Regions from separate parts of the Desulfocurvus sp. DL1XJH-121 genome, predicted to be linked through region 1. Evidence: predicted binding sites of a transcription regulator. Region 1 holds the regulator's gene; the other holds the start of a gene.
What was found. The regulator HrcA, encoded in region 1, represses chaperone genes, less so after heat shock. The targets are predictions, from matches to a motif close to TGTTAGCACTCNNNNNNNNNGAGTGCTAACA.
Positions count from the first base shown of each region.

Region 2: the regulator HrcA is predicted to act here: its motif matches at 4,063-4,093, upstream of groES (co-chaperone GroES).

Region 1 covers NZ_JBTVWW010000021.1:32,821-43,749, reverse strand. The annotation lists gene ACYYG1_RS13795 (helix-turn-helix domain-containing protein) at 1-139, shown strand, start outside; gene ACYYG1_RS13790 (tRNA (cytidine(34)-2'-O)-methyltransferase) at 297-749, opposite strand; gene ACYYG1_RS13785 (hypothetical protein) at 740-1,312, opposite strand; gene ACYYG1_RS13780 (hypothetical protein) at 1,675-1,905, shown strand; gene ACYYG1_RS13775 (GrlR family regulatory protein) at 2,015-2,386, shown strand; gene ACYYG1_RS13770 (hypothetical protein) at 2,499-2,702, shown strand; tRNA gene ACYYG1_RS13765 (tRNA-Val) at 2,767-2,843, opposite strand; gene rfbB (dTDP-glucose 4,6-dehydratase) at 3,138-4,160, shown strand; gene rfbD (dTDP-4-dehydrorhamnose reductase) at 4,157-5,029, shown strand; gene hrcA (heat-inducible transcriptional repressor HrcA) at 5,100-6,140, shown strand; gene ACYYG1_RS13745 (nucleotide exchange factor GrpE) at 6,158-6,718, shown strand; gene ACYYG1_RS13740 (TetR/AcrR family transcriptional regulator) at 6,900-7,475, shown strand; gene ACYYG1_RS13735 (MBL fold metallo-hydrolase) at 7,482-8,657, shown strand; gene dnaK (molecular chaperone DnaK) at 8,928-10,829, shown strand.
Region 2 covers NZ_JBTVWW010000003.1:117,033-127,961, forward strand. The annotation lists gene ACYYG1_RS03445 (cobyric acid synthase) at 1-1,951, opposite strand, end outside; gene groL (chaperonin GroEL) at 2,067-3,707, opposite strand; gene groES (co-chaperone GroES) at 3,736-4,026, opposite strand; gene ACYYG1_RS03460 (phosphate/phosphite/phosphonate ABC transporter substrate-binding protein) at 4,361-5,287, shown strand; gene ACYYG1_RS03465 (ATP-binding protein) at 5,291-7,387, shown strand; gene ACYYG1_RS03470 (response regulator) at 7,413-7,772, shown strand; gene ACYYG1_RS03475 (PEP/pyruvate-binding domain-containing protein) at 7,814-10,312, shown strand; gene ACYYG1_RS03480 (protein-tyrosine phosphatase family protein) at 10,309-10,929, shown strand, end outside.

The sequences.
Region 1 (10,929 bases):
GCTGCACCTGGACGACAAGGTCCATATTTTAAATGAGGGAGATTCCTTTTATTTCCAGTCGGATAAGAAGCACGGCTACCGCAATCCCGGGACCACGGTAGCCAAGGTCCTGTGGGTCAACACGCCACCTAGTTTCTAGTTTTTCGTTTTCGTATAAAAATACACAGCTGATATTTTCCCGAATTGTTAATTTAGCATTTTTTAGATCATGAGGCGGAATCCACCGCCCGGACGCCAAAAGGGGCCGCCAACGATGGCGGCCCTTTTTTGGGGCCCAAACTGAAATTCGGGGGGAACTATTCCGGCAGGGAGCCGGAGATGCGCAGGGCCTCGAAGAGCAGGATGCCCGCGCTGGTGGACATGTTCAGGCTGCGGATGCCGTCGCGCATGGGGATGCGCACGTGGTGGGGATGGGCGTCGAACAGGTCCTGGGGCAGGCCGCGCGTTTCAGGGCCGAGCACTAGGAGGTCGTCGGGCAGGAAGGGAAAGTCCTGGCAGGCGGTTTCGCGCCGCGCCCCGGCCAGGACCAGCCTGCGCCCCCCGGCATGGGCCAGCAGCGCATCCCAGTCCGCGTGCACCAGCACATCCAGATGCCGCCAGTAGTCCAGGCCCGCGCGGCGCAGGTACTTGTCCTCCAGGCTGAAGCCCAGGGGCTCCACCAGGTTCAGGCGAACCCCCATGGCCGCGCACAAGCGGGCCACGTTGCCCGTGTTGGGCGGGATCTCGGGTTCGAAAAGCACTACTTCCACGGTTTGCCTCCCTTGCGCGCCGGGTGCGGCAAGGGGATGTACAACGCCTCCCGGCCAGGGGCAAGGTCAACGGGCCAGGCCTCGCGCACCTTGGCCGGGTCGTGGGCCGCGCGCAGGCCGTCCAGGCGCGGGGCCCGGGCCCAGCCCGAGCCGTCGGCGTACAGGGTCAGCTCGAAGCCCATGCCCAGGTAGAAGGCGCTGCGCAGGGGGCTGTGCTGGCGAGCGAGGAGATGCAGGGCGCGCACCCGCGCCCCGCCGCAGCCCCGGCCCACGGCGCGGCGCACCAGGGCGCAGAGGATGTAGGTTCCGAGCCCCAGGCCGCGCAGCGCCTCGGGCAGCAGGAGTTCGCGGCTGAATCGCGCCCGGCGCGGGTCCGCGTCCAGGGCCAGGGCCTTGGCCCGCAGCCTTTCCCAGGCCGGGCCGCTCCAGCCCGGACCGCCCGGCGCGCTCACGGCCAGGGGCGTGATGCGCTGGGCCAGCAGCCCACCGGCAAGCTCCAGGCGATGCTCCAGGAGCACCAGCAACTCCCCGCTCCCCACGGCCACCACGCCCATCCGGTGCATGCGCCCTCCCCCGCCGCCCGACGCGGCGCCTGCCCCAGCCTACACCCCGGGGCGGGAAAAAGGCCAGCGCCCGGAACCGGGGACGGGCCCTCGGCCGGAAGCGCGGCCGCCCCTGACACGGCAATGCGATGATACAGAAAAGCGTCGTCCACCAGCATAGCGATAGTCTCATGATTATAGACGCATTCAAAACAATACTTCGCGGATCACCGCGCGAAAAACAGCGATCAGCGTTGATATACGAATGCAAAAGCCAAATGCGACGGACAAACATGCCCGGTTTTTCTCCCATCCTGTTTACCAACATCAAGATATCATGCTACAAGGCAGTACGTCGCACTTTCAAGCAAGGAGGGGACGAGATGTCCGAGGCGACTGTTTTGCAGACGATGATCGAGGAATTCAGGCAGGAGCTGCGGCAGGCCACCGAGCGCATCGTGGCTTCCAACGAAAAGGCGGCGGCCTCGAACCGGGCCCTGGCCCAGGCCATCAAGGAAGCCGGCGGCGGCGGTGAAGGGGCGCGTCCGGCCATGATGTCCGGCGGGCTCACCGACGGCATGGTCTTTTTCGGCCACATCAACCGCACCGAGTAGGGCGCTGGCCGGACACCCCGGGGACGGCGGCCGCCATGTGGGCGCCGTCCCGCAGACGCGACACCGCCAGAGGGGACCGCGGGGCTTGCCCCCGGGGGACGGATGTGCCATGGGAACGAACCCCAGGACATCGACCCCCGAGAAGACCATGATCTCAGGCCTGTTCGGACTCACCTACCATCTAGGCAACAAGGGCAATTCCTCCACGGCCGTGCTCAGGGACGGCCGGATTCGCGGAGGGGATTCCACCTATTTCTACGTGGGCACCTATGCGGAGGAAAGCGGATTCATTCGCGGCGAGGTCCTGGTTACCCACTGGATCGGCCCCATGGATCTCGTGTTCGGCCAGTTCCGCCAGATCCGTCTGATCCTGGCCCTTGAAATCCAGGGCCAGGGGCGGGCCTTCGCGGGGTACGCCCACCCGCCCCACGAACCGGCGCAGAAGATGTCCCTCAAAGGCGTCCTGCTGGCCGACGCGTAACCCCTTCCCGGCGCAGGGCCGCCCCCTGTTTCTTCGCTCCCGGTTTACCCGTTCTCCCGGCTGTGCCATACTGGAGGCAATCCCTTCACTGCAGCAGACAGGAGAAACAACCATGTCGGGACGGACCAGAGAGGATTTGCTGGACCGGGCGGGCCTTGACGAGAAGCCCCAAAATTACCAGCTGGCGTACATCATGGCCCTGGAATTCGCCAAGAACAGCACGGAAAAGCCGACCCCGGCCTTCATTTTCCAGGACACCCTCAAGATCCTGAACCTGGCCGACGCCAAGCCCGAGACCTTCGGCCCCCGGGACTAGAGGGCCGGACGCGGGCCGCAAAAAAAGAACCCCAGGCTAATTACCTGGGGTTCCGTGATTTCGGTGGTGGGCGATACTGGATTTGAACCAGTGACTTCCACCGTGTGAAGATGGCACTCTGACCAGCTGAGTTAATCGCCCACTTTCAAGGATGTGCTAGCACATCACCGCCCGGGATGGCAACGGCGCTGGCCCATCGGGGCCGGGGTCGCCGCCGCGTTTTCCTTGGCGCGGGAGGAGATAGCTACCAACCTTCCCCGCCGCTATCAAGCATTTTTTTCATCCTGCCGCATATTTCCCGCCCGACGCGGTTCGGGGGGCGTTTTCCGGGCCCCGGGGCCGGGCTTTGCTGCGCGACCGTTTTGGGATAACGTGCCTCCAGCGCCGCTCCCGGCGGCCCGGCAACATCGCCCAAACACTGCCAGGACAACATATATGACACTGCTCGTCACCGGCGGGTGCGGATTCATCGGCACCAATTTCATCTATCATATGCTCGGCGCGCGCCCGGACCTGCGCGTGGTCAACCTGGACAAGCTGACCTACGCGGGCAACCGGGCCAACCTCGCCCCCCTCGAAGAAAGCGGGGACGGGCGCTACGCGTTCGTGCGCGCGGACATCGCGGACCCCGAGGCCGTGCCCCGCATCCTCAAGGAATACGCCGTCACCGCGGTGGTCAACTTCGCGGCCGAGTCCCACGTGGACCGCTCCATCTCGGACCCCTCGCCCTTCGTGACCACCAACGTGCTGGGCGCGCAGAACATGATCCACGCGGCCATGGAGGCCGGCATCGAGCGCTACGTGCACGTCTCCACGGACGAGGTCTACGGTTCCCTCGGCCCCGGGGACCCGGCCTTCACGGAAGCCACGCCCCTGGCCCCCAACAGCCCCTATTCGGCGTCCAAGGCCTCGGCGGACCTCTTGGTGCGCTCCTATTGCAAGACCTACGGCTACCCCGCCGTGGTCACCCGCTGCTCCAACAACTACGGCCCCTGGCAGTTCCCGGAGAAGCTCATCCCCCTGATGTTCGGCCTGGCCCGCGCGGGCAAGCCCCTGCCCGTGTACGGCGACGGCGAGAACGTGCGCGACTGGATCCACGTCACGGACCATTGCCGCGGCGTGGAGCTGGCCCTGGCCAAGGGCCGCCCCGGGGCGGTGTACAACCTCGGGGGCAACGCGGAGCGGAGCAACCTGGAGGTGGTGCGCGCCATCCTGGCCGTGGCCGGAGCCGACGAGGGGCTCATCAGCTTCGTCAAGGACCGCCCGGGCCACGACCGGCGCTACGCCATGGACTATTCCCTGGCCGCCCGCGAGCTGGGCTTCGCCCCGGCCTACGAATTCGAGGCCGGGCTGGCCGAGACCCTGGCCTGGTACGAGGCCAACAGCGCCTGGACCGCGTCCATCCAGAGCGGCGAGTACCGCTCCTTCATGGACGCCTGGTACGGGGAGCGCCAGTGACCCCGCACCGCGCCCTGGTGCTCGGCGGGGAGACGGGGCTCTTGGGCCGCTCCCTGACGGCCCTTTTGGAGAAGCAGGGCTGGGAGGCCTCGGCCACGCCCCGCCCCGGCCCCAAGGCCTGGGACTACGAGGCCCTGGGCGCGTTCCTGGACCACTACCAGCCCGACGTGATCTTCAACACCTGGGCCTACACCCAGGTGGACAAGGCCGAGGACGAGCCCGCCGAGGCCCGGCGCGTCAACGCCGCCCTGCCCGAGGCCCTGGGCCGCGCGGCTCTCGGCCGCGACATCACCCTGGTGCATTTTTCCACGGATTTCGTGTTCGGCGGCCCGTCGGAGACGCCGCGCACCGAAGAGGACGACCCCTGCCCCGAAAGCGTGTACGGCCGAACCAAGCTGGAGGGCGAGATGGCCCTGCTGTCCCTGGGCATGCCCTCGCTCCTGGTGCTGCGCACGGCCTGGCTCTTCGGGCCGGGCAAGGGCAACTTCGTGCGCACCATGCTCAACCTCGCGGCCGAGCGCGAGAGCATCAACGTGGTCCACGACCAGGTGGGCTCGCCCACCTACACGCCGGACCTGGCCGAGTACACCCTGGCCCTGGTCAACGCCGAGGCCACGGGCCTCTACCACGTGGCCAACGCGGGCAGCGCCTCCTGGTGCGAGCTGGCCAGCGAGGCCCTGCGCTGCATGGACACCACCTGCGCGGTGCACGCCATCACCTCGGCCGAATATCCCCAGAAGGCCAAGCGCCCGGCCTACTCCGTGCTGGACACGGCCAAATTCACCAGAGCCACGGGCATCACCCCCCGGCCCTGGGTCCAGGCCGTGCGCGACTACGTGTACCGAGAGACCTCGCTGGGCGATGGCTGAGCGCCCGGGCGTTGACACCCCCCCGAGCCGTGATTAGTCAGCAGCGTAAGGCAGAACAGGACGGGTCCGCATGCAGTTGACCAACAGGGAACACGCCGTGCTGGCGACCATCGTCGAGCACTTCATCCGCGACGCGAAGCCCGTGGGCTCTCGCACCGTGGCCCGCGACAGCGGCCTGTCCCTGTCCCCGGCTAGCATGCGCACGGTCATGGCCGACCTCACGGACAAGGGCTTCCTGGAGCAGCCCCACACCTCGGCCGGCCGCGCGCCCACCCCCCGGGCCTTCCGCTGGTATCTTTCCGCCGTGCTCGCGCCCCAGGACCTGGACGGCGAGGCGAGGCGCACCATCCAGGACTCCCTGGACCTGGCCGGGCTGGACATGCCCGAAATGCTGCGCCGGGCCTCCCACGCCCTGTCCTCCTGCGTGCGCCAGGTGGGCATGGCCCTGGCCCCGGGCGGCTTCGACGTGCGCTGGCGGAGCATCGACTTCGTGTCCGTGCGCTCGGACCTGGTCATGGCCGTGCTGGTGCTGGACGGCGGCGTGGTGCAGAACCGCATGCTGCCCGTGCAGGAGGAGCTTTCCAGGGACGAGCTGGTGCGCTTCGGCAACTACCTGAACCACCATTTCGCGGGCATGACCCTGTCCGAGGCGCGCACGCGCATCCTGCGCGAGCTGGACGGCGCGGGCAGGCGCATGGACCGCCTCTATCACCGGGCCCTGACCCTGGCCAACGCCACCTTCGACGCCGAGGACGGCCGCGACCTGTTCGTGGGCGGGGCCTCGCGCCTCCTGGACCAGCCCGAGTTCACCGACGCCGAAACCGTGCGCGAGCTCCTGGACCTGTTCGACGAGCGCTCCCGGCTCCTGGAGCTGTTGGACCGCACCATCGAGGCCGGGGAGATGCGCATCACCTTCTCCACCGAGGCCGAGGCCTCCGGGGAGGACGCCCGCCGCGAATACAGCCTGATCTCCTCGCCCTACGGCGGCCAGGGCGGCCCGCGCGGGGTGGTGGGCGTCATCGGCCCCCTGCGCATGGACTACGCCCGCATCGTCCCGGCGGTTGACTTCACCGCCAGGGTGCTTACCGATTTGATCCGCAATCGACACTGATCCGCCAGGAGAACATAATGAGCGAAGAGAACAAGCCCACCGAGGCCCAGGAAACAGCCGCGCCCGCCAAGGTCGAAGCTCCCTACGAGCCCAGCGACGGGGAACTGAAGACCCTGTGCCGCCAACGCATCTGCCCGGGCTGCGACATCGGGGCGGAGGCCGAGGACGTGCGCCTGCGCGCCCTGGCCGAGCTGGACAACACCAGAAAACGCCTGGAAAAGGAAAAGCAGGAGTTCCGCAAGTTCGCCTGCGAGAACGTCCTGGGACAGCTGCTCCCGGTGCTGGACAACCTGGACCTGGCCCTCAAGCACTCCCCCCAGGAAGACGGCTGCAAGAATTTCGTGCTCGGCGTGGACATGACGCGCAAGGCGTTCCTGGACGTGCTCTCGGCCAACGGCATGGTGCCCGTGGGCGAGGCCAACGAGGCCTTCACCCCCGAGCGCCACGAGGCCGTGGGCCAGGACGAGCGCGAGGACCTGGACGAGGGGACCGTGACCCAGGTCATGCAACGCGGCTACCTCCTGAACGGCCGTCTGCTGCGGCCGGCCAAGGTCATGGTCTCCAAGAAGCCGGAATAGCCTCCTTCCCGGCCGAACTTCAGGGCGCGTCCGCCATGCGGGCGCGCCCTTTGTCTTGCCCGACCGTTCCGCCCCCCCCCGAGGCGGGCCCGGGCGCAGCGTCGCGAGGCCTATTGACAAAGTTTACAATCTAGGTTTATGTCGTAAACAACGTAAACAATGACTCCGCCGGAGCACGCCGATGCCGCCCCATGCCGACACCGCCCAGCGCGACCCGCTGCTGGAAAAGGCCCTGGACCAGTTCGCCCTGTACGGGTACCGCAAGACCTCCCTGGACGCCGTGGCCGAAGCGGCCGGGGTCTCGCGCCAGACCCTGTACAAGCGCTACGGGTCCAAGGAAAACCTTTTCCGCGAGGCCATGGCGGACCATTTCGAGGCCACGGCCCGCGCCGCGCGTCTGGCCCTGGACGACGCGTCCGCGCCTCTGGCCGAACGCCTGCTGGCGGCCTTCGACGCCTCGGCCGGCCAGTTCATCGACACGATGAAGGCCTCGCCGCACTTCGTGGAAATCCTCGACGCCACGCACACCCTGGTGGGCGACCTCTGCGCGGCCAGCCACTTGCGATTCATGCAAATGCTGGCCAACGCCGTGGCCGGATGCCCGGCCGTGCGCGCGGGCGGGCACGCGCCCATGGACGTGGCCCGCACCCTGTACCACGCCCACAAGGGCATCTTCTTCCTGTGCGACGGCCACGCCGGGTATCTCGAAGACCTGCGCCTGGCCATCGCCATCATCTGCCCCGGCACGGCGCCATAGGCCGCCATGTCGCGCCGCGCCAAGCTGATCCTGGCCGCAACGGCGGTCTGCATACCCATCGGAGCGATCCTCATGACCGGTTGCGCCATCATGGGCACCAGCCCCCAGGGCGAGGACCTGGCCCGCATGCGCCGATCCCCGCACTACGACACGGAAAACGGATTCGAGAACCGCCGCCCGGGCCTCCTGGCAACGATGCGCAAGCGCAGCCCCTGGAAGGCGCTGCCCGAAATCATCTTCCGGCGCGGGACCCTGAGGCCCGAGGGCCCGCTGCCCGAGGCGGGCGCGGACCTTTCCGCGCTCGACAGGCCCTCGGAGGATATCCGCCTCGTCTGGTTCGGGCACTCCTCGTTCCTGGTGCAGGTGGCCGGGATCAACGTCCTCGTGGACCCGGTGTTCTCGGCCGCGGCCTCGCCCCTGGAATTCCTGGCGCCCCGCTTCCAGGCTCCCCCGGCCGGCCTGGACGAGTTGCCGCGCATCGACGTGATCTGCATCTCCCACGACCACTACGACCACTTGGACATGCAGACCGTGCGCCACTTCCGTGACACCGATACGCTGTTCGTGACGCCGCTGGGCGTGGGCTCGCACCTCGCGGGCTGGGGCATCGCCCCCCAACGCGTCACCGAACTGGACTGGTGGCAGTCGGCCCGGGTGCGCGGCCTGGAATTCACGGCCGCGCCCGCGCAGCACTTCTCGGGCCGGGGCCTGTTCCAGGGCAACCGGACCCTGTGGGCCTCGTGGGCCATCCGGGGCGGCGGCAAAAGCGTCTTCTACAGCGGCGATTCGGGCTATGACACGCATTTCAAGGAAATCGGCGAACGCCTGGGGCCCTTTGACATCGCCTTCATGGAAAACGGGCAGTACGACGAACTCTGGGAAGAGGTGCACATGCTGCCCGAGCAGACCATCCGAGCCTTTGCCGACGTACGCGCCCGGCGGCTGATGCCCGTGCACTGGGGCATGTTCATTCTCTCGCGCCACACCTGGCGCGCCCCGGCCGAGTCCATCGCCGCCCTGGCCGACCAGCGGGGCATCGACCTCGTGACGCCCAGGCTGGGCGAACTGATCACCCTGGACGACGACCTGCGCACGACCCGCTGGTGGGAAACCGGCGCGTCCTTGGCGGACGGCCCCGCCCCCCCCGGTCCCCTCGGCCCGGAGGCCCCGGCCCGCAACTGATTCCTCCTCCCCCCCGGCGGGCCGAGCCCCCCCCTTGGCCCGCGACAAACGCGCCCCGCAAGGGGCGCGTTCCTTTTCCGACATCCTCCTCCCCCCCCCCTGGAAGCCGCCCGGGGCCGGGGGCCGAGGTGAAGTTTTTTTCACACTCCCCCTTTACACCCGCGCCAACGGACTTAAATTTTCCCCATCCTGCGCCGGGCTGGACCGCAACGGCGCGGATTACAACAAACTCTGATCGCATCATGCATTTGTTCCATACGGAGGAGAACAATGGGTAAAATCATCGGAATCGACCTCGGGACCACCAACTCCTGTGTCTACGTCATGGAGGGCAAGGACCCGAAGTGCATCACCAACCCCGAGGGCGGGCGCACCACACCGTCCATCGTGGCCTTCACGGACAAGGAACGCCTGGTGGGCGAAATGGCCAAGCGCCAGGCCGTGACCAACCCCGAGAAGACCGTCTTCGCCATCAAGCGTCTCATGGGCCGCCAGCACGCGGACCCGGAGATCAAGAAGTGGACCGACTCCTGCCCCTACACCATCGCGGCCAACACCAACGCCGACGCCTGCGTGGAGATTGACGGCAAGAAGTACAGCCCGGCCGAAGTCTCGGCCATGATCCTGGCCAAGCTGAAGAGCGACGCCGAGGCCTACCTGGGCGAGAAGGTCAGCGAGGCCGTCATCACCGTGCCCGCGTACTTCAACGACTCCCAGCGCCAGGCCACCAAGGACGCCGGCCGCATCGCGGGCCTGGACGTCAAGCGCATCATCAACGAGCCCACGGCCGCCTCCCTGGCCTACGGCTTCGACAAGAAGGCCAACGAGAAGATCGCCGTGTTCGACCTGGGCGGCGGCACCTTCGACATCTCCATCCTCGAGGTGGGAGACAACGTAGTGGAAGTGCGCGCCACCAACGGCGACACCTTCCTGGGCGGCGAGGACTTCGACCACCGCGTCATCGACTACCTGGTGGACGAGTTCAAGCGCGAGAACGGCATCGACCTGGCCGCGGACCGCATGGCCCTGCAGCGCCTCAAGGAAGCCGCCGAGAAGGCCAAGAAGGAGCTGTCCACGGCCCAGGAGACCGAGGTCAACCTGCCCTTCATCACCGCGGACCAGTCCGGACCCAAGCACATGCTCATCAAGATCTCCCGCGGCAAGCTGGAGAAGCTGGTGGAGGACCTCGTGGCCCGCACCGAAGGCCCCTGCCGGAAGGCCCTGGCCGACGCCGGGCTGTCCGCCTCGGACATCGACGAGGTGGTCCTCGTGGGCGGCATGACCCGCATGCCCCTGGTGCAGCAGAAGGTGGCCGCCATCTTCGGCAAGGAGCCCAACCGCAGCGTGAACCCCGACGAGGTGGTGGCCATGGGCGCCGCCATCCAGGGCGGCATCCTGGCCGGCGACGTGAAGGACGTGCTGCTTCTGGACGTGACCCCTCTGTCCCTGGGCATCGAGACCCTGGGCGGCGTGTTCACCAAGCTCATCGACCGCAACACGACCATCCCCACCAAGAAGAGCCAGGTCTTCACCACGGCGGCGGACAACCAGCCCAGCGTGTCCATCCACGTGCTCCAGGGCGAGCGCCCCATGTCCTCGGACAACATGACGCTCGGCCGCTTCGAGCTCACGGGCCTGCCCCCGGCGCCGCGCGGCGTGCCCCAGGTGGAGGTGGCCTTCGACATCGACGCCAACGGCATCGTCAACGTGTCCGCCAAGGACATGGGCACCGGCAAGGAGCAGTCCATCCGCATCACCGCCTCCTCCGGCCTGGCCGAGGAGGAGATCGAGCGCCTGGTCAAGGAAGCCGAGTCCCACGCCGAGGAGGACAAGGCCAAGCAGAAGCTCATCGAGGTGCGCAACCAGGCCGACACCCTGATCTACACCTCGGAGAAATCCCTGCGCGACCTGGGCGACAAGGTGGACGCCGCCGTGAAGGCGGACATCGAATCCAAGGTCGAGGCCCTGAAGAAGGCCATGGAGGGCGACGACGCCCAGGCCATCGAGACCGCCACCCAGGAACTGGCCCAGGCCTCCCACAAGCTCGCCGAGCAGCTCTACCAGCAGCAAAGCGAGGCCCATGGCGGCCCGGACGCCGGAGCCTCCGGCGCGGCCGGTCCCGCGGGTGGCAACGACGAGGACGTGGTGGACGCGGACTACAAGGAAGTCTAACCCGTGCCCGGGGAGAGCGGGCTTGCCTTCCCTCCCGAACATGGATAGCTTTGCCTGTCCGCGCATTGCGCGGACAGGCTTTTTCTTTACCCGAACCCCG
Region 2 (10,929 bases), on a different contig from region 1:
CGTCGGGCTCGGCCGCCAGGGCGTCCAGGTCCGTGAAATTGGAGAGGTGCGGCAGGTCCAGCACCGCGACCTCCGCCACCCGCTCCGGGGACGGGGCCATGTCCAGGACCCCGCTCTTGAAGGACACGGAGTCCTCCTCGGGCAGGCCCAGGTCCGGCAGGTGGCGCACCACCCCGGCGAAGGGCACGCCCGTGTAGTCCCGGGTCAGCACCAGGGCCTCATCCAGCAGGGACGCGTCGCCCCGGAAATTGTTGACCACGAACCCGCGCACCAGGGCCCGCTCCCATTCCTCCAGGAGGTCCATGGTGCCCACGAAGGAGGCGAAGACCCCGCCCCGGTCGATGTCCCCGGCCAGGAGCACGGCGGCCCCGGCGTGGCGGGCCATGGCCATGTTCACGATGTCGTGGCGTTTGAGATTGATCTCCGCCGGGCTGCCCGCGCCTTCCAGGACCATGGCGTCGTGCTCCGAGGCCAGGGAGTCGTAGGCGGCCCGGGCCCGGGCGAAGGCCTCGGGCTTGTAGCGCACGTAGTCCTTCACGCGCATGTTGCCCACGGGCCTGCCCATGACGACGACCTGGGAGCCCGTGTCCGAACTGGGCTTCAGGAGCACCGGATTCATGCGCACGTCCGGGTCCAGGCGGCAGGCCTGGGCCTGGGTCGCCTGGGCCCGGCCCATCTCGCCGCCGTCCAAGGTCACGAAGGAGTTCAGCGACATGTTCTGGGCCTTGAAGGGCGCGGGGCGGTATCCGTCCTGGAGCAGGATGCGGCACAGGGCCGCCGCGAGCACGCTCTTGCCCGCGTTGGACGAGCAGCCCTGGACCATGATGGCCGGGGTGCGCCGGGGGGCCTTGGCGCGCGCGGGCGCACCCAAAGCCCGGGCCAGGGCGTCCGCCAGGGCCGCGTTCTCCCCGGCCGTGCGCACGGCCACGCGTATCCAGCGGCCCCGGGGCGACAGGCCCTCGAAGGACCCGCAGTCGCGCACGGCCACACGCGAGGCCAGGAGGAGCTTTTCGGCCAGCTCCGGGGCCGTGGGCCCGCCGTCGGCCAGACGCAGGAGCAGGAAGTTGGCCTCCCCGGGGAGGACCGTGATCCCGGACAGCGCGGACAGGGCCGAAACGAGCCCGGCGCGCAGCCCGGCGCAGGCCTCGACGCTGCGCTCCCGGTATTCCTCGTCCGCCAGGGCGCGCTCGCCCACGGCCTGGGCCAGGCCGTTCACGGACCAGGGCGGGATGCGCCCGGCGATGGCGGCGGCCGCGTGCGGCGCGGCGAAGCACAGCCCCAGGCGCAGGCCGGGCACGGCATAGAACTTGGTCAGGGAATAGAGGACCACCACGTTGGCCGGGCGCCGGCCCGCCAGGCGCTCCATGGAGGGCGCGAAATCCGCGAAGGCCTCGTCCACCACGAACCAGGCCTCGGGGAAACGCGCGGCAAGTTCGCGCAGGGACGCGGCGTCCAGGCCCCGGCCCGTGGGGTTGTTGGGTCGGGCCAGGAACACGGCCCAGCCGCGCCCGGCGTCGGGCGCAAGCGCCTCGGCCAGGGCGGCGAAATCCACGGCGAACCCGGCCTGCGGGTCCAGGGCCAGCGGCGTCACGGCCACGCCCGCCAGCTCGCAGGCGCGGCGGTAGTCCGTGTACGCAGGCACGGGAATCAGGGCCCGGGAAAACCCCAGGGCCCCGGGCAGAGCATAGAGCAATTCCGTGGACCCGTTGCCCGCCACGACCTCTTCGGGCGCGCAGCCGAAGCGTTCGGCCGCGGCCGCGCACAGAGACTCGGCATAGGGCTCGGGATAATGCGCCAGCCCGCCCAGCGCGCGCCCCACGAGCGGCCGCAGCCACGAGGGCGGGCCCAGGGGATTGATGTTGGCGGAGAAGTCCAGGATGTCCCCGGGCGCGCACCCGGCGCGCCCGGCCAGCGCGCCTATCCGCCCGCCGTGGGTGAAGTCGTTTCGCATGGGCCGGAAGCTAGCACGAAGCCCCGCAAAGGCAAATGGAGCAACGGACACGAAAAAGGGCCGTCCCTTGCGGGACGGCCCTGATGAGGCAGTATCGTCGTCGGAGGCTGGGGGCCTAGTACATGCCGCCCATGCCGCCCATGCCGCCCATGCCGCCGGGCATGGCCGGAGCGGACTTCTCTTCGGGCTTCTCGCAGATGGCGCATTCGGTGGTCAGCAGCAGGCCGGACACGGAAGCGGCGTTCTGCAGCGCGGTGCGGGTGACCTTCTTGGGGTCGATGACGCCGGCCTTGATGAGGTCCTCGTACTCGGCGGAAGCGGCGTTGAAGCCGAAGCCGCCCTTGCCCTCGCGGACCTTCTCCACCACGATGGAGCCTTCCATGCCCGCGTTGTTGGCGATCATGCGCAGGGGCTCCTCGATGGCGCGGGCGATGATGGCCACGCCGGCGGCCTCGTCGTCGTCAGCGGGCTTGATCTTGTCCAGCACCTTGGAGCAGCGCACCAGGGCGACGCCGCCGCCAGGCACGATGCCCTCTTCCACGGCGGCGCGGGTGGCGTTCAGGGCGTCCTCCACGCGGGCCTTCTTCTCCTTCATCTCGGTCTCGGTGGCGGCACCCACGTTGATCACGGCGACGCCGCCCACGATCTTGGCCAGGCGCTCCTGGAGCTTCTCCTGGTCGTAGGAGGAGGTGGTCTCCTCGATCTGGGCGCGCAGCTGCTTCACGCGGGCCTTGATGTCCTCGGGCTTGCCCGCGCCGTCGACGATGGTAGAGTTCTCCTTGTCGATGACGATGCGCTTGGCCGTGCCCAGGTCATTGACTGTGATGTTCTCGAGCTTGATGCCCAGGTCCTCGGAGACGACCTGGCCGCCAGTGAGGGTGGCGATGTCCTTGAGCATCTCCTTGCGGCGGTCGCCGAAGCCCGGGGCCTTCACGGCCACCACGTTCAGGGTGCCGCGCAGCTTGTTGACCACCAGGGTGGCCAGGGCCTCGCCGTCCACGTCCTCGGCGATGATCATCAGGGGCTTGGACATCTTGGCGGTCTGCTCCAAGACGGGAAGCAGGTCCTTCATGTTGGAGACCTTCTTCTCGTGGATCAGGATCAGGGGCTCGTTCATCTCGCAGACCATCTTCTCGGGATCGGTCACGAAATAGGGGGAGAGGTAGCCGCGGTCGAACTGCATGCCCTCGACCACGTCCAGGGTGGTCTCCAGGCCCTTGGCCTCCTCAACAGTGATGACGCCTTCCTTGCCGACCTTGTTCATGGCCTCGGCGATGATGTTGCCGATGGTGGCGTCGTTGTTGGCGGAGATGGTGCCGACCTGGGCGATCTCCTTCTGGTCGCGGGTGGGCTTGGCGATCTTGGCCAGCTCCTCGGTGAGGGACTCGACGGCCTTGTCGATGCCGCGCTTCACGGCCATGGGATTGCGGCCGGCGGCCACGAGCTTCACGCCCTCGGTGAACACGGCCTGGGCCAGGATGGTGGCGGTGGTGGTGCCGTCGCCGGCCACGTCGGAGGTCTTGGAAGCGACTTCCTTGACCATCTGGGCGCCCATGTTCTCGAACTTGTCGTCAAGCTCGATTTCCTTGGCCACGGTCACGCCGTCCTTGGTGATGATCGGAGAACCGAAGGACTTCTCGATGACCACGTTGCGGCCCTTGGGGCCCAGGGTCACCTTCACGGCGTTGGCAAGCTTGTCCAGGCCGATTTTCAGCTTCTCGCGGGCCTTGGCGTCAAAAAGAATCTCTTTGGCCATTGTAAGTACTCCTCAGAAAAAAATTTGATTAGTCTTCGATAATCGCCAGAACGTCATCCTCGCGCATCACGAGGTGCTCCACACCGTCGATCTTGATCTCGGTGCCGGCGTACTTGTTGAACAGCACGAGGTCGCCCGCCTTCACGGACATCTTGATCTTCTTGCCCGCATCGTCGGTCTTGCCGGGGCCGGCGGCCACGATCTCGCCCTTCATGGGCTTTTCCTTGGCGGTGTCGGGAATGATGATTCCGCCGGAGGTGACTTCCTCGCCTTCCAGGCGCTTGACCAGGATGCGGTCGTTCAACGGTTTCAGCTTCATGATTATCCTCCATAATTGCATGATGTTGGTTCGTTCTGTCAGCACTCTCCTGCGGCGAGTGCCAGCGACCACGAGATAGCCGCCCACAACCCCGATGTCAATCGGCACCGGGAAGCCCGGGCGGCGTGGCACACTGATAAATCCCCGGCCCGGGTTGTCAACACCCGAAGCGACAATTTTTTCCGTTCCCGGCCACACGCGCGGCCTAGCCCGGACCAGGGCGGGTCGCGGGCCGGGCTAGGATTTTTCCCGGCCTTCGGGTACAGTCGCAATCGTGATCCCCATACCCGACCGCTCTTTGTGCCCTCGCGCCAAGCGGCACCCGGCCCGAATCCTGGCCCGGACCGCGGCCCTGGGGCTCCTGGCGCTGGTCCTGGCCCTGCTCCCCGGATGCGGCGACGACGACTCCGTGAAGCGCGTGGACCTGACCAGACGCGAAGAGATCACCTTCCGCCCCAGGCAGGAGGAGGTGACCTACGCCTATCTGCCCCAGTACGCCCACAGCCTGTCCTACCAGCGCCATCACCTGCTGGTGGAATACCTGGCCGAGGCCACGGGCCTGAAAATGCGCCAGGTCTTCCCGGACACCTTCACCGAGCACATGGACATGGTGGCCCGGGGCCAGATCGACATCTCCTTCTCCAACCCCTTCATCTACGTGAAGATGGCCGGGGCCAGCGGAGCCCGGGCCTTCGCCCGCGTGGAGGAGGAACCCGGCAAGAACTTCCGCGGCCAGATCATCGTGCGCGCGGCCAACAAGGCCATCAAGAGCCTCGCGGACCTCAAGGGCAAGCGCTGGCTGGCCGTGGATCCGGGCAGCGCGGGCGGCTACCTCTTCGCCCTGGGGCATTTCATGGAGCACGGCCTCTCCCGCTCGGACTTCGCGGAGATCGCCTTCGCCCCGGGCCCCGGGGGCAAGCAGGAAAAGGTGGTGCTGGGCGTGCTCTCCGGGCAGTACGACGTGGGCTCCATCCGCGAGGGCACCCTGGCGCTCATGGCCAACCAGGTGGACCTCAGGCAGATTCGCGTGCTGGACGAGACCCGCTGGTATCCCGGCTGGGTCTACTCGGCGCGCCGGGACCTCTCCCCGGGGGTGGTGCGCAAGATCAAGGCCGCCATGCTGGCTCTGGACCCCGGGCAGCCGCACCTGCGCCCCATCCTGGAGAACGCCGGGTTCACGGCCATCATCCCCTCCCAGGATGCGGACTTCGACCCCGTGCGCAGGCTGGCCGAATCCATCGCCCCGGGCAAGGGGGACTAGGCCATGCCCCGCCGCCTGCTGCACCGCCTGAAATTCCAGGACAAGATCAACCTGGGCACCGCGGCCATCGTGGTTCTCTTCGGCCTGGTCATGGGCCTGGCCGTGTCCCGCGTGAGCGTGAACGCCATCCTGGAGGAGAACCGCGAACGCGGCACGTCCATGGTCCGCAACCTGGCCCTGCGCGCCGTGGACCCGGTGCTGGCCCGCGACTTCCTGCGCCTAAAGAACCTGGTGGACGAGATCGAGGGCCTCTCGGACTATATCACCTACGCCTTCGTGCTGGACGCCCAGGGCGACGTCATCGTGCACAGCTTCAAAGACGGCTTCCCCGTGGAGCTCAAGGACGCCAACGCCCCCCCGGAGCGGGGCGTGAACATCCAGCTCCTGGACACGGGGGTCACGCGCATCTTCGATTTCGTGGCCCCGGTGCTGGTGGGCGGCAACCGGGTGGGCGCCGTGCGCCTGGGCATCAGCCAGATGCGCGTGCAAAAGGCCCAGCAGGACGTCATGACCACCATCTTCGGCATCACCGCCGCCGTGGTGGTGGCGGCCATGCTCCTGACCTCGGTCTTCGCCCGGGGGGTCACGCGCAGCATCAACCTCCTGCGCCAGAGCGCCGAGGAGGTGGTGCGCGGGCACCTCAACGTGCACACCGCGCCCCCGGCCCTGCGCGAATGCTGGCAGGTCATGCGCTGCGGCAACGAGAAATGCCCGGCCTACGGGGACACTACCCACCGCTGCTGGTACCTGGCCGGGACTCTCTGCCCGGATTGCAGGGACCTGGACCTGCCCAAGAAGTTCGCCTCCTGCCGCAGCTGCAAGGTCTACCGCGAGAACGTGGGCGACGAGATCCAGAGCCTGGCCGAGACCTTCGACGTGATGACCCTGACGCTGGGGGCCTACATCGAGGAGCTCAAGCGGGCCCAGGCCGACCTGGAGCGCCAGAAGTCCCTGATGCAGACCATCCTGGACGTGACCCCGGACCTGGTGTCCATGCAGGACCGCGACCTGCGCTACATGTCCGTGAACAAGGCCTTCTGCACCTATTTCCGCTTCGACGAACGCGACGTCCTGGGCAAGACGGACTTCGAGCTGTTCGGCGAGGCCCTGGCCGACGCCAGCTACCACGAGGACAAGCAGATCCTGATCACGGGCAAGCCCCTGTCCAAGCAGGTGCTTATGGGCAAGGAGGGCAACCGGCGCTGGTTCCACGTCCTCAAGGTCCCGGTGCACGACGGCAACGACATCATTGGCCTGCTGCTCACGGCGCGCGACATCTCGGTGATCAAGCAGTACCAGGAGCAGCTGGTGCATTCGCAGAAGATGCAGGACCTGGGCAAGATGGCCGGGGGCGTGGCCCACGAGATCAATACGCCGCTGGGCATCATCCTGGGCTACACCCAGCTGCTCATGGAGGACGCCCCCGAGGGCCAGATGCGCGAGGACCTGGCCATCGTGGAGCGCCAGACCCAGGTCTGCCGCAAGATCGTGGCCGATCTGCTGGGCTTCTCGCGCAACATTGAGAGCTCCATGGAGCCCATGGACCTCAACGAGTCCATCACCGAGGTGGCGGATCTGGTGACCAACATCTTCCTGCAGGAGCGGGTGGTGGTGGACCTGGACCTGGACCCCAACGTGCCGCCCATCGTGGGCGACCGCGACAAGCTCAAGCAGGTCTGGATGAACCTGGTGGGCAACGCCTTCGACGCCATCGGCTCCGACGGCAAGATCATGGTCGGCACCAAGCTCTGCAGCCACCGGCGCAGGGTGCTGGTCACCGTGGCGGACACGGGCTCGGGCGTGGACGAAAAGAACCTCTCGCGCGTGTTCGACCCCTTCTTCACCACCAAGCCGGTGGGCAAGGGCACGGGCCTCGGCCTGTCCCTGTCCTTCGGCATCATCTCGGACCACGGCGGAAAAATCTCCGTGACGAGCCCGGCCCCTTTGGAATATCTGGAATACGACACCGACGCCCCCGGGGACGCCGAGCCCGGCCCCGGCACCCTGTTCATCATCGAACTGCCCCTGACCAAGGAAGGACTGCCCGAAGAGGAATGCGCGGAAGCCGCGGCCCTCAAGGGCCTGAACCAGCCAGCCTAGCCGCCCGCGAGGAGGTGTACGCCACATGGCCGAGATCATCGTTCTGGACGACGTCATGGACGCCGGGGTGCTCATCAAGCGCATCCTGGAACGCAAGGGACACACGGTGACCGCCTTCACCGAGGAAGAGGAGGCCCTGGCCCATTGCCGGACCCGGCACGTGGACCTGGCCATCCTGGACATCAAGCTGAAGAAGATGACCGGGGTGGAAGTGCTGGACGAGATCCACAAGATATCCGAGGACATCAAGGTCATGATGCTCACGGGCTACCCCACCCTGGAGACCGCGCGCGAATGCCAGCAGCTGGGCGCGGCGGACTACTGCGTGAAGCCCATCGACAAGGAGGAACTGGAGCAGAAGGTGGCCGCCATCCTCGGCTCCTGAACCGGGTTCGCCCACGGCCAGCCCCGCAGCCGCGAGGTCGCATGTTCAAGGAACTCTTCAAGCACTGGACGTACCAGGTCTTCGCGCCCGGGACGCTGCTCAGGCGCAAATACGAATCCTTCAAGAACCTGCTGGAGATCGACCGCTCCTGCCTGGAGCGCATCGCCGAGCTGGAGGAGCTGCACTACTCCCCGGCCCCCGTGGACTGGACCCGCGTCCAGAACCTGGTGCGCGAGCTGCAGGTGCAGGCGGACTTCCTGGTGCGCGAGCTCATGGCCATGAGCCCGGGCCGCTACCTGGACCTGCCCGACTACCGCAACAAGATATCCTTCTACCTGACCATGGCCTCGGAGCTGCCGGACTTCGACTTCTCCCCGCCCTACGCCATCGCCATGGAGGAAGCCGCGGCCCTGCCGAACCGCGCCGGGGGCAAGGCGCACAACCTGGCGCTGCTGGCCGGGGCCTCGGGCCTGCCCGTGCCCCAGGGCTTCGTCATCACCACCCGCGCCTACCACTATTTCATCGAATACAACGAGCTCAGGCCGCGCATCGACACCCTGCTGGCCAAGGTCAACCTGGACGCGCCCGGGTTCGTGTCGGACATCTGCGAGGAGATCCGCCGCCTGGTGCTCTCGGGGGACGTGCCGCCCGAGGTGGAGCGCGAATACCGCGACCACGCCATCCGCCTGGCCGCCTCGCGCGGCGGGCGGGTGCATCTGGCCGTGCGCTCCAGCGCCGTGGGCGAGGACTCCGACGCCTCCTTCGCCGGGCAGTACGAGAGCGTGCTCGGGGTGGGGCTGTCGGACCTGGGCGCGGCCTACAAGGAGGTCCTGGCCAGCAAGTACAGCGCCAAGGCCGTGACCTACCGCATCCGCTACGGCCTGCCCGACCCGGCCACGCCCATGGCCGTGCTGGTCATGGAAATGGTGGACCCGGCGGCCAGCGGCGTGGTCTACACCCGCGACCCCGCGCGGCCGGATGAGGACCGCATGGCCGTGTACGTGGTCGGCGGCCTGGGCCGGAACCTGGTGGACGGCAGCTCGTCCCCGGAAATCCTGACCCTGACCCGCGAGGCCGAGCCCGCGGTGCTGGAGCGCCGCTCCGGGGGCGGCGCGCCCCAGGTGGTCTGCGGGGACACGCCCGAGGCCGAGCCCTGCCTGCCCGAGGACCGGGCCGTGACCCTGGCCCGCGCGGCCCTGGCCCTGGAACGCCTGCTGGGCGCGCCCCAGGACATGGAATGGTGCATGGACCAGGGCGGCTCCCTGTTCATGCTCCAGGCCCGGCCCCTGGCCGGGGCCGAACCCCTGCCCAAGGGCGGCGGCGAACAGAAACAGGAGGCCCCGGGCGTCCCGGCCGAGCCCCTGCTCACGGGCCTGCCGGCCAGCCCGGGCGTGGGCCTGGGGCCCGTGCACCGGCCCATGCGCCTTTCGGACCTGGACTCCGTGCCCCAGGGCTGCGTGCTGGTGGCCGACACCCTGTCCCCGGCCTACGCCAGCGTGCTGGAGCGCCTGGCAGCCGTGGTCACGGACACGGGGTCCAAGGCCAGCCATTTCGCGTCCGTGGCCCGGGAGTTCGGCCTGCCCGTGGTAGTGGACGCCAAGTTCGCCACCCGCGACCTGGGCGAGGGCGTGGTGGTCACCGTGGACGCGGACACGGGGCGCGTCTACGCGGGCGAGGTGCCGGAACTGAAGCGCCGCGCCGGGCGGCGCGCCGCGCGCCGGGACACGCCCTTCCACAAGCGCATGGCCGAGGTCATGCGCCACGTCTCGCCCCTGAACCTCGTGGACCCCGACGCCGAGGCCTTCCAGCCCAAGAACTGCCGCTCCATCCACGACGTGGTGCGCTTCTGCCACGAAACCGGGGTGGCCGAGATGTTCTCCCTGGTGGGCAAGGGCGGCCGGGGCCTGGCCCGGGCGCGGCTGTTCGACGGCGGCCTGCCCCTGGTGATGTACGTCCTGGACCTGGGCGGCGGCCTGACCCCGGACGGCGCGCGCGCCGACACTGTGCGCCCCGAGCACTTCGCCAGCCCGGCGTCCAAGGCCCTGTGGAAGGGCCTGAACCACCCGGACGTGCAATGGGACGGCAGCCTGCTGGCCTTCGACTGGGAGGAGTTCGACCGCATGTCCGGCGGCGTCATGAGCCTGAAATCCAAGACCCTGGCCAGCTACGCCGTGGTGGCGCGGGAATACATGCATCTGCTCATGCGCTTCGGCTACCACTTCGCGGTCATCGACACCATGTGCGGCCCCCACGAGCAGTCCAACTACGTGGGCTTCCGCTTCAAGGGCGGCGGGGCCGAAGTGGGCAAGCGCCTACTGCGCCTGGATTTCGTGCGCAAGATCCTGGCCGACGCCGGATTCAGCGTGACCACGCGCGGGGACATGCTGGACGCGCGCCTCATGGCCGCCCCGGCCGTGAAGATCGAGGCCAGCTTGGCCCTCATCGGCACGCTCCTGGGCAAGACACGGCTCATGGACATGGCGCTCACGGGCGACGACCAGGTCCAGGAACTGGTGGACCGCTTCCTGGAGAGCCTGTGAGCGACAAGCCCGCCTACGCGCTCGACTGGGTGGCGGAGCATCTGGCCGTGGGCGGCGCGCCCATGTCCTACGCGGCCCTGGACTCCCTGCGCGCCCAGGGCGTGGACTGCATCCTGAACCTCTGCGCCGAGTTCTGCGACCTGAAGGACTACGAGGAGCAGTCCGGGTTCGAGGTCTACTACCTGCCCATCCCCGACGAGGAGACCCCGGACCTCCAGGAGTTGGAAAAGGCCCTGGACTGGATGGACGAGGCCATCTACCTGGGCAAGAAGGTGCTCATCCACTGCCGCCACGGCATCGGCCGCACGGGCACGGTTCTCAATGCCTATCTCCTGCGCCGGGGCCTGGGCCACAAGCTGGCGGGCAAGGCCTTGAAACCCCTGCGCGCCAAGCCCCAGAACTTCTCCCAGTGGCGTTTCGTGCGCCGCTACGGCAAGCAGGAAGGCAGGCTGACCATCCGCGACCCGTCCCTGGAGTCCAGGCACCTGGTGGACCTGTACCCGTTCTTCGCGGACTACGAGCGCGCCGTGGAGGATGTGGACCGGCTGCTGGCCGCCTCGGGCGAGGACCCGGAGGCCTTTTGCGGCGCGGGGTCCGACACCTGCTGCCGGTCCCTG